Regions from separate parts of the Halomonas sp. IOP_14 genome, predicted to be linked through region 3. Evidence: predicted binding sites of a transcription regulator. Region 3 holds the regulator's gene; each other region holds the start of a gene.
What was found. Region 3 encodes FNR, which switches genes on or off when oxygen is low (the NO sensors DNR and NnrR bind a similar motif). Its sites were predicted from a motif close to TTGATNTANATCAA; they were not measured.

Region 1 (4,222 bases), on a different contig from region 3:
CGGTGGGCTGGAGACCATTTATGGCGATTTAGAGCGAGTAAAAACGCTCAGCTTCCGGGGCGCCAAAACCCTTCCCAAGAAGCTTGAAGAGCATCGCGAGCAGGCGTTTCTCTCCTATCAGTTGGCCACCATCAAAGTCGACTGCGAGTTGCCGGTGGGCTTGGACGATTTGGATATTGCCCATCCGGATCGTGAAGCGTTGGTCACCCTGTATAAAGAGATGGAGTTTCGCCAGTGGTTGGGCGAGTTGCTGGAAGGCAAAGACGAGGGCGTGGATGACGTCAAAGGCGGCGAGCCTGCGCCCGCAAGTGCCGAGGAAGTTAGTAACGAATCCGAGGGGGCGAACACTTCTGTGCAAGCGTCTGTTCGTGAAGATCAGGTCATCCTCGAACAGGCAGACTTCGATCGCTGGCTGGGTCGGCTGCAAAACGCCGAGTGCTTCTGCTTCGATCTGGAAACCACCAGCCTTAATTACATGGACGCAGAAATCGTCGGCGTTGGCTTTTCGCTGGAAGCGGGGGAGGCGGCCTATATTCCGCTTGCCCACGACTACCTGGATGCCCCCCAACAGCTTGACCGCAAAACAGTGCTGGCGGCGCTAAAGCCGCTGCTGGAAGACGCGACCAAGACCAAGATTGGCCAAAACCTCAAGTACGATATTTCCGTGCTGGCCAACTATGCGATTTCCGTGGCGGGCCCGTTTGCCGACACCATGTTGGCCTCGTATGTGCTCAACTCCACCGCCACCCGCCACGATATGGATTCGCTGGCGCTCAAGTATCTGGGCGAAAAGACCATCTCCTTTGAAGAGATTGCCGGTAAGGGCGCCAAGCAGTTGACCTTTAACCAGATTGCCCTGGAACAAGCGGCGCCTTATGCCTGCGAAGATGTTGATATTACCCTGCGGCTGCAGCAAACGCTGCGTCCCCAGGTCGAAAGCGAAGGGCGTCTGGCGGAGGTACTGGATAATATTGAGCTGCCGCTGATCAAAGTGCTCTCGCGCATCGAACGCAACGGGGTAGCGGTAGATGCCGAGCTACTGCACAAACAGAGCCAGCAGCTAGAGCAGCGCATTGGCGAATTAGAACGCGAGGCGTTTGAACTGGCCGGGCGCGAATTTAATCTCGGCTCGCCCAAGCAGTTGGGGCAAATTCTGTTTGAAGAGCAGAAAATTCCGGTGCTCAAAAAAACCCCTAAAGGCGCACCCTCTACCGCGGAAGGTGTGCTTGAAGAGCTGGCGCTGGATTACCCGCTGCCCAAGGTGATTATGCAGCATCGGGGGCTGGCCAAACTGAAGTCCACCTACACCGATAAGCTACCGCGTCTGCTCAATAAAGCCACTGGCCGGGTACACACCAGCTATCATCAGGCGGTCACTGCGACCGGGCGGCTGTCGTCGTCGGATCCCAACTTACAGAACATTCCCATCCGTACCGAAGAGGGGCGCAAAATTCGTCAGGCATTTATTGCCCGCCCAGGCTACCGTATTGTCGCCGCCGATTACTCGCAAATTGAGCTGCGTATTATGGCGCATTTATCTGAAGATAAAGGGCTGCTGGAAGCGTTTGCCGAAGGGCGTGATATTCACACCGCCACGGCGGCAGAAGTCTTCGGCACCTCTCTTGAGAAGGTCTCTGGCGATCAGCGCCGTAGCGCCAAAGCGATTAACTTCGGCTTGATCTACGGCATGAGTGCCTGGGGGCTGTCGCGTCAGCTGCATATCGAGCGCAACCAGGCGCAAACCTACATTGATCGTTACTTTGACCGCTATCCCGGCGTGGCCCGCTATATGGAGCGCATTCGCTCGCAAGCAGCAGAGGATGGTTTTGTCGAAACTGTATTAGGGCGGCGGCTTTACCTGCCGGAAATTCAGTCGCAAAACCGCAACCGCCGCCAAGGCGCTGAGCGCACCGCGATTAACGCGCCGATGCAGGGCACTGCCGCCGATATTATCAAGCAGGCGATGATCAATGTGGATGCGTGGCTAGCGGAAGGCGAATTCGATGCGCTGATGGTGATGCAGGTGCACGATGAACTGGTATTTGAAGTCGCCGAGAAGCAGGTCGAGGCCTTTATCGAGCAGGTGCAAAAACGCATGCAGGGCGCGGCTGAGCTGAAAGTACCGCTGATTGTAGAAGCGGAGAGCGGTGCCAATTGGGATGAAGCGCATTAATGCCTACTACCAACACCACAAGCCTCGCTCATCTACGCCTGCGACTCTGAATGAGGAAAGGGGTGGATGGCATATTGTCGCAACAGTGCAATGCTTAAGTAAGGAATTGATCAAGATCAAATTGTTGGCTCGGGTGAAGGAATAGCCTATACACATCGCTTTGCCTGGGTTAGCACCTGTCTGTGGTTTCCCGGTGGGGCGAAAGGTGTGTTTAAGCTATCCATCGGGAGTCACTCATGGACATTGTTGAATTATCCAGGTTGCAGTTCGCCTTTACGGCGATGGTGCATTTCCTGTTTGTACCCTTAACGCTAGGGCTGTCGATACTGCTGGCGATCATGGAGTCGGTCTATGTCATGACCGGTAAAACCATTTATCGTCAGATGACCAAATTCTGGGGCAAGCTGTTTGGTATTAACTTTGCGTTAGGGGTAACGACCGGTATCGCCATGGAGTTCCAGTTCGGCACTAACTGGTCGTACTACTCTCACTATGTCGGCGATATTTTCGGAGCGCCCCTGGCGATAGAAGCCTTGATGGCGTTCTTCCTTGAGTCGACGCTGGTCGGGCTGTTCTTCTTCGGCTGGGATCGCCTGTCAAAAGAGAAGCATCTGGCGGTTACCTGGTTCATGGCCTTGGCGACCAATATGTCAGCCCTGTGGATTCTGGTAGCCAATGGCTGGATGCAGCACCCCGTAGGGTCGGAGCTCAACCTAGCCACCATGCGTATGGAGTTGGTCAGCTTTGCAGAGGTGCTGCTCAACCCCGTCGCCCAAGTCAAATTTGTGCATACCGTGTCAGCGGGGTACGTCACCGGGGCGATTTTCGTGTTGGCGATTTCAAGCTGGTACCTGCTCAAGGGGCGTGAGATTGCCTTTGCGCGGCGCAGCTTTGCGATTGCTTCTGCCTTCGGGTTGGCCAGCGCGCTATCGGTCATTGTACTGGGCGATGAGTCTGGCTATGAGCTGGGGGACGTGCAGAAGGTCAAGCTGGCCGCCATCGAAGCAGAGTGGCAAACCCATCCCGCACCTGCGGCTTTCACGCTATTTGGGCTCCCCAACGAGGCGGAACAGCATACCGACTTTGCCATCCGCATACCTGGCGTGATGGGCTTGATTGCCACGCGCTCGCTGAATACCGAAGTGATGGGTATTCGGGAGCTTAAGGAAGAGCACCGCGAGCGCATCGTCAATGGCCAGGAAGCCTACGCACTCATGCAGCGCCTGCGCAGTGATGAAGAGCGCGAAGGGGATATGGCTCGGTTCGAGGAAGTGCGCAGCGATCTTGGTTATGGGCTACTGCTCAGTGCCTATAGCGACGATGTAGCCAATGCGACCACAGCCGAAATTGATCAAGCCGTTGAAGCGTCGATTCCCAAGGTTTGGCCGCTTTTCTGGTCTTTTCGGGCCATGGTCGCCGCGGGCTTTAGCATGCTGTTGCTGTTTGCGCTGGCCTTCTGGCATAGCGTACGTCGTCAGCCAGAGAAGTCCCGGTGGCTACTTCGCTTCGCGCTGTTCAGCCTACCGCTGCCTTGGATTGCCTGTGAAGCGGGCTGGTTCGTGGCCGAATATGGGCGTCAGCCGTGGGCAATCGGCGAGATATTGCCGGTGCACTTGGCCATTTCCAGCCTGACTGCTGAGCAGGTGCTGTTTACCCTGATTTCTATTGGCGTCCTCTACACCACCTTCGTCATCATCGAAATGTGGCTGATGCAACACTTTGCCCGCAAAGGGCCCTCCGGTAGCGGTTACCTGGATGATGACGCTGAGTCTGACTATCCAATCTCAACCCCAGCACGGGAGGCATGATGATGGACTACGAAACCCTTAGGTTTGTCTGGTGGGTGCTGATCGGCGTGCTATTGGTGGGCTTCGCGGTCACCGATGGTTTTGATATGGGCGTTGCCGCCTTGCTCAACGTGGTCGGGCGCGGCGATGAGGAGCGCCGGGTGATGATCAACTCCATGGCGCCTCATTGGGACGGTAATCAAGTCTGGCTGGTCACTGCGGGGGGCGCACTGTTTGCTGCTTGGCCTCCAGTTTACGCAAC
Region 2 (4,222 bases), on a different contig from region 3:
CCATGCTTACGGCGCGGCAGTTAATCCGCCCGGAACGCTTTACCTTTCACTCCAGCCGCATGCGCATGAAGAACGTCAGCAAGGACGAACTGGCTGCCATGGATGCGGAGTCGGATCGCTGCGCCCTGGAGCTTTCTGATGCAGCGGTGGATGTGATGGGGTATGCCTGCCTGGTTGCCATTATGGCGATGGGGCCCGGCTACCACCGAGAGTCGCAAAAGCGTTTGCGCAGCCGCACCGAAGAGAACGGTTGCGACACGCCGGTGGTCACCAGCGCCGGTGCTCTGGTTGATGCCCTGGGTGTGATGAAAGCCAAGCGCGTGGTGGTAGTGGCCCCCTACATGAAGCCGCTGACCGAAATGGTGGTGGACTACATCCGTCAGGAAGGCATTGACGTGCTCGACTACCGAGCGCTTGAGATCCCCAATAACCTGGATGTCGCTCGCCACGATCCCGCCAATCTTCCCGAGATCGTCGCCAGTCTCGATTTAAGTAACGTGGACGCTATCGTCTTGTCAGCCTGTGTGCAAATGCCATCACTACCGGCCGTCGCCAAGGTCGAAGCCCTGACCGGCAAGCCGGTGGTTACCGCAGCTATCGCGACCACCTATGCCATGCTCAAGGCACTCGACCTGGAGCCCATCGTACCGGGCGCGGGCGCCCTCTTGTCAGGGGCTTACTAACAAAATCAGGTACTTATTGACGATATAGAGTGCTGATTAAGGAGACGACCATGTCGCCACACACGACTGATAACAGCGATGGCGTTAGCGATAACACTGCCACGGACAACTACCGAGGCGTGTGGGATGGGCGCATCGGTTTTGGCAAAACGCCTGCGCTGCTGGTGGTTGATTTTATGCAAGGCTACACCACACCAGGTTCGCCGCTATTTGCCCAGGGCGTGGTGGATGCGGTGGCCAATATGCCGCCGCTACTCAATACCGCACGGCGCACTGGCACGCCTGTTATCCACACCAACATCCTGTATCACGCCCCAGATCAAATCGACGGTGGCATTTGGGTCAAGAAGGCGCCGGTCATGCGGGCGATGGTGGCGGGCAACCCTTACGCCGAGTTCTGCCCCGAGGTGGCCCCCCGTGAAGATGAGCTGGTAATGACCAAGCAGTATGCCAGCGCGTTCTTTGGAACTTCGCTTGCCTCCACACTGGTCGCCATGGGTATCGATACACTCATCATTACCGGCTGCTCCACCAGTGGCTGCATTCGCGCCACCGCCGTTGATGGAGTACAGCACGGCTTTCGGGTGATGGTCGTGCGTGACTGCGTGGGTGACCGTCACCCCGCGCCCCATGAAGCTAACCTGTTTGATATCGATAGCAAATATGGCGATGTGATTGGACTGGATGAAACACTGGGATACTTAATGAAGCGTTAGGAGTATCCGAAAACGCAGGTGAAGCGGACGTCTCTGTTGAGTCATCAGTCCGCGTTCATTTTTTCCAGCAGATGCATTAAGGCAACCCGCTCTGCCGGGTTGAGATTTTTCATGGTCTGATCGCTAATTTGCTTGGCACTGGGCACCATAGCCTCGACTAATGTCTCCCCGGCCTCAGTGATCACGACCATGACTTTGCGTTGATCATTGGGGTCGGTGGTTAGCGAGATCCACCCCCGCGCTCTAAGACGTTTAATGACGCCACGGATGGTGGCTGGATCAATCGCCGTGGCATTGACGATATCGGTTAACGAGCTAGGGCCGCGCTCCATCACCGTGCACAGCGTTACAAATTGAATGGCCGTGAGCTGTTTATCGCTGCTGTGGCGCTGAAAAATAGCCGTATGCCGCTGGTAGGCTTTACGCAGTAGATGCCCTACTTGCTCAGAAAAATCATACCCTTGCTCTGAAGGCGTAGAGTGCTCGCCGGAAGACGAGTGTTTGAACGCACTATCCGTTGTCATTCCATATCCTTAATCTATTGGCGACGTCGTGTATCGAGTATGGCACTGGTTAACAAAATGATGCATCAACGTATGAAATACTCCTTGCGCTGGATCAATTCATCATGCTTTTATGGCGTACACGCTATAATCTTACCTTAGTTATCGCTCTTTCATCACCTAAAATTCATCCGCACTGATCATCGTAAACGCGAGCGTGGGAGGCAGACATGGCTGATAAATCAGACTATACAAGAGAGTCACTGCTGTATGGGTCTGATGTTCTGGTGATCTATCGCGACCCGGTTACGCCCCCCAAGCCCGCGCCTGGACAGCCAGGTACACACTCAAACTTCACCCCACATGAGCCTGAGATATTCATTGCCGTACTGAGCGATAGTCATATCGTGGCTTTCAACGGCCACGTAGACCTGGGCACGGGCATACGCACGGCGCTCGCTCAAATTGTTGCAGAAGAGCTCAGCGTCGCGTTCGACAGCGTCACCATGGTGCTGGGCAACTCCGTTGAAGCCCCCAACCAAGGCCCCACCATAGCCAGTGCATCGATTCAGATCACTGCCGAGCCTTTACGCCGAGCTGCGGCACAGGCGCGGGAGTACCTATTAACCCTGGCAGCAAAGCACTTTGACACTGAGCGCTCACTACTTAGCTGCCAGAACGGCGCTATTACGCCAAGTGATAATAACCGCTCACCCGTTAGCTTTGGGGAGTTGCTGCGGGGCACCCGTCATGCATTAAAGCTTGCCGATGAGGTGCCGCTTAAGCCGGTCAGCCATTATACCCTGGTCGGCCAATCGACCTCCCGCGTGGATATACCCGCCAAGGCCACCGGGCAATTGACTTTTATCCACGACCTACGCCTGCCCAACATGCTGCATGGGCGAGTGATTCGTCCGCCTTATGTAGGCCATGATAGCGGCGACTTTATTGGCAACAGTTTAATCGCGGTAGATGAAAGCTCTGTGGCTCATTTGCCAGGTGTGGTAAGTGTCGTGGTGGTCGGTGACTTTGTTGGCGTGGTGGCCGAGCGTGAAGAGCAGGCTGCTGCCGCAGCCAAACAGCTAAAGATCCAGTGGCGCCCAATCGAAGGCTTGCCTCAGTTGGACAACATAGAGCAAGCACTGCTCGACCTGCCCAGCAAGCAGCGCATACTCCTCGAAGAGGGTGATCTCGATAACGCTCTGGCTGCCGCACAGCATCCGCTCAATCGTCATTATGTGTGGCCATTCCAGCTGCATGGCTCCATCGGCCCTTCGTGCTCTGTCGCCGATGCCAACGAAGATGGCCTTCACGTATGGTCGGGCACCCAAAATCCACACAGCCTGCGCGCCGACCTCGCCCGCCTTACCGGTTTGGACGAAGGCGTTATCACCATTACCCGCATGGAAACATCAGGCTGCTATGGCCGCAACTGCGCCGACGACGTTGGCGCGGATGCAGTGCTACTCTCTCAGGCGGTGGGTCGACCTGTTCGTGTACAACTAACCCGTGAGCAGGAGCACACCTGGGAGCCTAAAGGGGCTGCTCAGTATATGGCCATTCAGGGCGGCTTAAACGCAGATGGCAGCCCAGCAGGCTATCGCTTTAATACGCGCTACCCCTCTAACAGTGCGCCCACCCTGGCACTACTGCTGACCGGTGCTGCCCCACCGATTGATATCCCCTTTGAAATGGGGGATCGAACATCGGTGCCGCCCTACCGCTACCCTCATCGCCAAATAGTGTGCGACGACGTCCCGACCCTGGTGCGCGCCTCCTGGCTGCGTGGTGTCTCGGCGCTGCCCAGCACTTTCGCCCACGAAAGCTATATTGATGAACTCGCCTACTTGGCGGGTGAAGATCCTGTCGCCTATCGGTTGCGCTACTTAGCCGATAACCGCGCCTGCGAGCTTGTCGAAGCGTTAGCCGAACGTGCGAACTGGAAACCCTGCACCGCTAACACCAATCCGAGTAGCGATGGCGAGTGGCGCTACGGCCGAGGATTCGCTTACGCCCAGTACGTACATAGTAAATTTCCCGGCTTTGGTGCCGCGCTCGCCGCCTGGGTGATTGAGCTTAAAGTCAATGTGAAGAGTGGACGGGTTGTCGTCGAGAACCTATATGTAGGTCAGGATGCGGGCCTGATGGTGAACCCCGCCGGCGTTCGCCATCAGGTGCATGGTAATGTGATCCAGATGCTCAGCCGCACTTTAAAGGAGCGGGTAACCTTTGAGGATGGTTTACCAACCAGCAGAGAGTGGGGCGGCTACCCTATTCTGCGTTTCTCGGAGCTGCCTCCCATCGACGTCATGCTGCTTGA
Region 3 (4,222 bases):
ACGTGGCTCAACATTTACCTCCTAACCACGGGTTAGGCTAGCGGCATTTCCTAACGTCGGAGCGCCCCTTCATGCCCGTTCATACCCCTGCTGCCTTACCTCTTGCACCCGCTGCTGCCGCAGCCCCTATGCAGCCGGTGTGGGACGAAGCGTTACTGCGTCGCTACGACACCAACGGCCCACGCTACACCTCCTACCCCACGGCGCTGTCGTTTCACGACCAATTTACCCCTGGCGACCTGACCCAGGCATTGGAGCGTAGCAATGCCAGTAAGCGTCCGCTCTCTCTGTACGTTCATGTGCCCTTCTGCCGCAAGATCTGCTTCTACTGCGCGTGTAATAAAATCGCTACCAAAAACACTGCCCTTGCCGAGCCCTATATAGCCCGGCTTGACCGTGAAATGGTGCTGACCGCACGCCACTTGGATACATCACGACCGGTGGAGCAGTTGCATTGGGGCGGCGGCACGCCGACATTTCTCAGTTTGAACCAGATGGGCGACCTGATTGATCGACTGGATGCACGTTTTGGTCTTTCATCGTCTGCTGATCGCGATTACGCAATTGAAATAGATCCTCGCGAAGCGGATGTGTTTACGCTGCGCCATCTCGAATCCCTCGGCTTTAATCGCATCAGCCTGGGCGTGCAGGATTTAAGCCCGCTGGTGCAGAAAGCGATTAACCGTATTCAGCCTCGGGTACTTACCGAAACGCTGATGGAGGAGGCGCATCGCCTGGGCTTTCGCTCGCTCAATCTCGACCTAATTTATGGCTTGCCATTTCAGACTGAAAAGAGCTTTGCCAACACCCTACGCCAGGTGATCGAGCTCAACCCGGCGCGCCTTTCTGTGTTTAATTACGCGCATATGCCCGAGCGTTTTGCCCCGCAGCGGCGCATTAATGTCGATGACTTGCCAGGCGGAGAAGAGAAGCTAGCGATTCTGCGCACCACCATCGAAATGCTCACCGCAGCTGGCTATGTGCATATCGGTATGGATCACTTTGCCCGCCCTGACGATAGCCTGGCTATTGCCCAGCGCGAAGGCTCGCTGCAGCGCAACTTCCAGGGCTACTCCAGCCATGCTCAGTGCGACTTAATCGGGCTTGGCGTATCGGCGATTTCCCGTATTGATGACGTCTATGCGCAGAATCCTAGCGATCTGGCCCGCTACGAAGCGGCGCTGGATCAGGGGCAGCTTGCCACCGTGCGTGGCATACGCTTAAGTGATGACGACCTGATCCGCCGGGATGTGATTGAGCGGCTGATGTGCGATATGGGCATTGATCTGACCGCCGTTAGCCAGCGCTGGAACATTGATGCCCCCCGCTACTTTGCGCCTGCGCTTGAGCGCCTGCAAAGCGCCGAGCAAGATGGCCTGCTGGCACGCAGCGGCGACCAGCTTAACGCAACGCCAATGGGTCGACTGCTGATTCGCCATATAGCAATGGCGTTTGATACCCATCTTTCCGGGCAAACGGGACAACAGTATTCTAAGATTGTTTAATCACCTTATTGCAGGCATGCTAAAGCGACTATAATAAGTAAGGATTTTCTAATTGATAAGCGGGACCCTCTCAAGGAGCAAAGCATGTTGGAACCCATGAGCCGTCGGCGCTCGCTACTCCATGAAGCTCGCTGCCAAACCTGCAGTTTGAGCTCACTGTGCCTGCCACTTGCCCTTGAGCTGGACGACGTGGGGCAGTTTGACGCCATTATTCGTCGTCGCGCGCCGCTGAAAAAAGGCGAACCGCTGTTTCGTCAGGGCGACACCTTTACCAGCGTTTACGCAGTCCGTTCGGGCAGTTTGAAACAGATCACCGCCGAAGGTAACGGCAGCGAGCAGTTGACCAATTTCTACCTGCCCAGTGAATTGGTGGGGTTGGATGGCATTGACGAAGAGCATTACCCCGGTAGCGTTATCGCCCTGGAAACGACCACCGTCTGCGAGATTCCTTTTGACCGCCTGGACTTACTCTCGGAGGAGCTGCCCGAACTGCGTGGCCAGCTTTATCGCAGCATGAGCAAAGAGTTGCGCGATGACCGGCGTATGATGCGGCTACTTTCGCGTAAAACCGCCGATCAGCGGCTGGCAAGTTTTTTGATTACCCTCTCAGATCGTTTTCGTCGCCGGGGCTACTCGCCTTACAGCTTTCGCCTTTCAATGCCCAGGGCTGATATCGGCAACTACCTGGGCTTAGCGGTGGAAACGGTCAGCCGCATACTAAGCCGCTTTCAGCAGCAGAGTGTGGTGGCGGTCTCAGGGCGAGAGGTCAACATTCTCGATATGCCGCGCTTGATTACCCTCGCCGAAGAGGAAGAGCAAACAGTTAGCTGACGTTAAAGGCTTGGATACGCCCCGCCAGTAGCTCTGCTTGCTTGGCCTCAAGGCCTTCAAAATCGAACAGGCTGCGGTCGGCCAACTGGGAAGGGGCAATGTTGGTGACGGCCTTGAACATGCTCTCCAGACGGCCAGGAAACTTTTTGTCCCACTCGGCAAGCATCTCTTTGACCACCTGACGCTGCATATTAGGCTGTGAACCGCACAGGTTGCAGGGAATAATCGGAAACGCCATCAGCCGCGAAAACTCGGCGATATCCGCCTCTTTGCAGTAGGCCAACGGCCGAATAACGATATTCTTCCCATCATCGGATAGCAGCTTTGGCGGCATCGCTTTCAGGTTGCCGCCAAAGAACATATTGAGAAACAGCGTTTCGAGAATATCTTCCCGGTGATGGCCCAGGGCTATCTTATTGGCGCCAATCTCTTCGGCAAAGCCATACAACGAGCCGCGCCGCAGCCGTGAACAAAGCGCGCAGGTGGTTTTACCTTCCGGGGTTTTCTCTTTTACCACCGAGTAAGTATCGCGCTCGACAATGTGGTACTCCACGCCCTGCTTATCCAGATACGCAGGCAATACGTGCTCGGGAAAACCCGGCTGTTTTTGATCCAGATTGACCGCTACCAGCGAAAAATTGACCGGCGCATTGCGCTGCAAATTGCGCAAAATCTCCAGCATCGTGTAGCTGTCCTTTCCACCGGAGAGGCAGACCATTACGCGATCACCTTCATTGATCATTTGGTAATCAATGATCGCATTGCCCACTTCTCGGCGCAGACGCTTTTGCAGCTTGTTAAATTCACGCTTCTGCTTCGCATCAGCCAGCTCAGGCTGGTCGTGCTCAGCGTTAGCTGGGGTGGCTCCAACCGTATCAAGGTGAGCAGGATCAAAGTGATCAAGAGTTTGCATGGTATAAGCACTGCCGAGGGTAGAAGGCGTGAGAGAAAAAAGTAATAACTATTCTAACAACACTCACCGCCTGACCCAACTAATCAGACGTAGCCACACAAGATATCGCAATTGGAAGTGACTATTTTGACCGCTGCACCATACCTCGGTGCGAGGGCAGCTTGGAGCGAGGGTCTTTTGTCATGGATGACAAAAGTAGCGCCCAGGGAGGGGTTCACAGCGCCCTCGCGGAAAGCTGTCCTCGCCACGACGAAAGAGACTACTATGCCACCTGCGCCATAATACGCTGCAGGCGCATATACAGCAGTGCGCTGGCGGTGGCCTCTCCAAGCACACTCTGCATGCCCATGACGGGTACTTGCCAGCATGCCAACGCCTGGGCGAAGCTGCTGGGCGCTTCGACCTCCGGGTGCAAACGGCGCAGTTGGCGCTGATGCAGTTTTGCCACATCGACCTGGGCGTTGGGCAGGGCAAAATTCAGCCGCTTACTGAGTAGTGCATTCAATGCTCCAATGCGCTTCTCTAACTGCCAGCCAACGATGGGCCGATTGCCGATAAATTCTACTAGCGCGCTCAAGTTATCACTGTTTGGTGGCAGTATCTCCCCCGCCTCGCACAGCAAGTGATGACGGCGCAGCGTTGCGCTCGCGGGCTGCTTCGCGCTGCCAAGGGTGATCACAAAAGCGCGGCTGGTATGCACCTGCTGATGGCTCAGCACCACTGCCGCCACGCTGATCACAGGTGATGATTGCGTGGGCGTTGCGGTGCAGGCGAGCGCCACCAGCTCTTCGCCCATATAGGGCTGAAACAGCCAGGCATAGGGGGAGTCTGCACAACGACGCCGGTCACTTTCACGCCTTAACAAGGTGCGCAGCGAGCCGCTAAATAGCGTCACATGTCGATCTAACAGCCGCATTCCGCTCACGAATACTCCAAATGGTAACGGTGGGAAAGCCGCTGCTTAAAGTCTTTG

Region 1: a site for FNR is predicted at 2,280-2,293, ahead of K7H09_RS12435 (cytochrome ubiquinol oxidase subunit I). Genes of this name have one in related genera too.
Region 2: a site for FNR is predicted at 2,008-2,021, ahead of K7H09_RS08395 (xanthine dehydrogenase family protein molybdopterin-binding subunit). Genes of this name have one in related genera too.

The regions. Positions count from the first base shown of each region.
Region 1 covers NZ_JAINWD010000014.1:95,230-99,451, reverse strand. The annotation lists gene polA (DNA polymerase I) at 1-2,173, shown strand, start outside; gene K7H09_RS12435 (cytochrome ubiquinol oxidase subunit I) at 2,410-3,981, shown strand; gene cydB (cytochrome d ubiquinol oxidase subunit II) at 3,978-4,222, shown strand, end outside.
Region 2 covers NZ_JAINWD010000008.1:35,168-39,389, forward strand. The annotation lists gene K7H09_RS08380 (maleate cis-trans isomerase family protein) at 1-683, shown strand, start outside; gene K7H09_RS08385 (N-carbamoylsarcosine amidohydrolase) at 734-1,399, shown strand; gene K7H09_RS08390 (MarR family winged helix-turn-helix transcriptional regulator) at 1,444-1,923, opposite strand; gene K7H09_RS08395 (xanthine dehydrogenase family protein molybdopterin-binding subunit) at 2,133-4,222, shown strand, end outside.
Region 3 covers NZ_JAINWD010000053.1:17,424-21,645, reverse strand. The annotation lists gene hemN (oxygen-independent coproporphyrinogen III oxidase) at 72-1,505, shown strand; gene fnr (fumarate/nitrate reduction transcriptional regulator Fnr) at 1,590-2,336, shown strand; gene ttcA (tRNA 2-thiocytidine(32) synthetase TtcA) at 2,329-3,249, opposite strand; gene K7H09_RS22265 (DNA polymerase III subunit epsilon) at 3,512-4,165, opposite strand; gene K7H09_RS22260 (DUF294 nucleotidyltransferase-like domain-containing protein) at 4,171-4,222, opposite strand, start outside.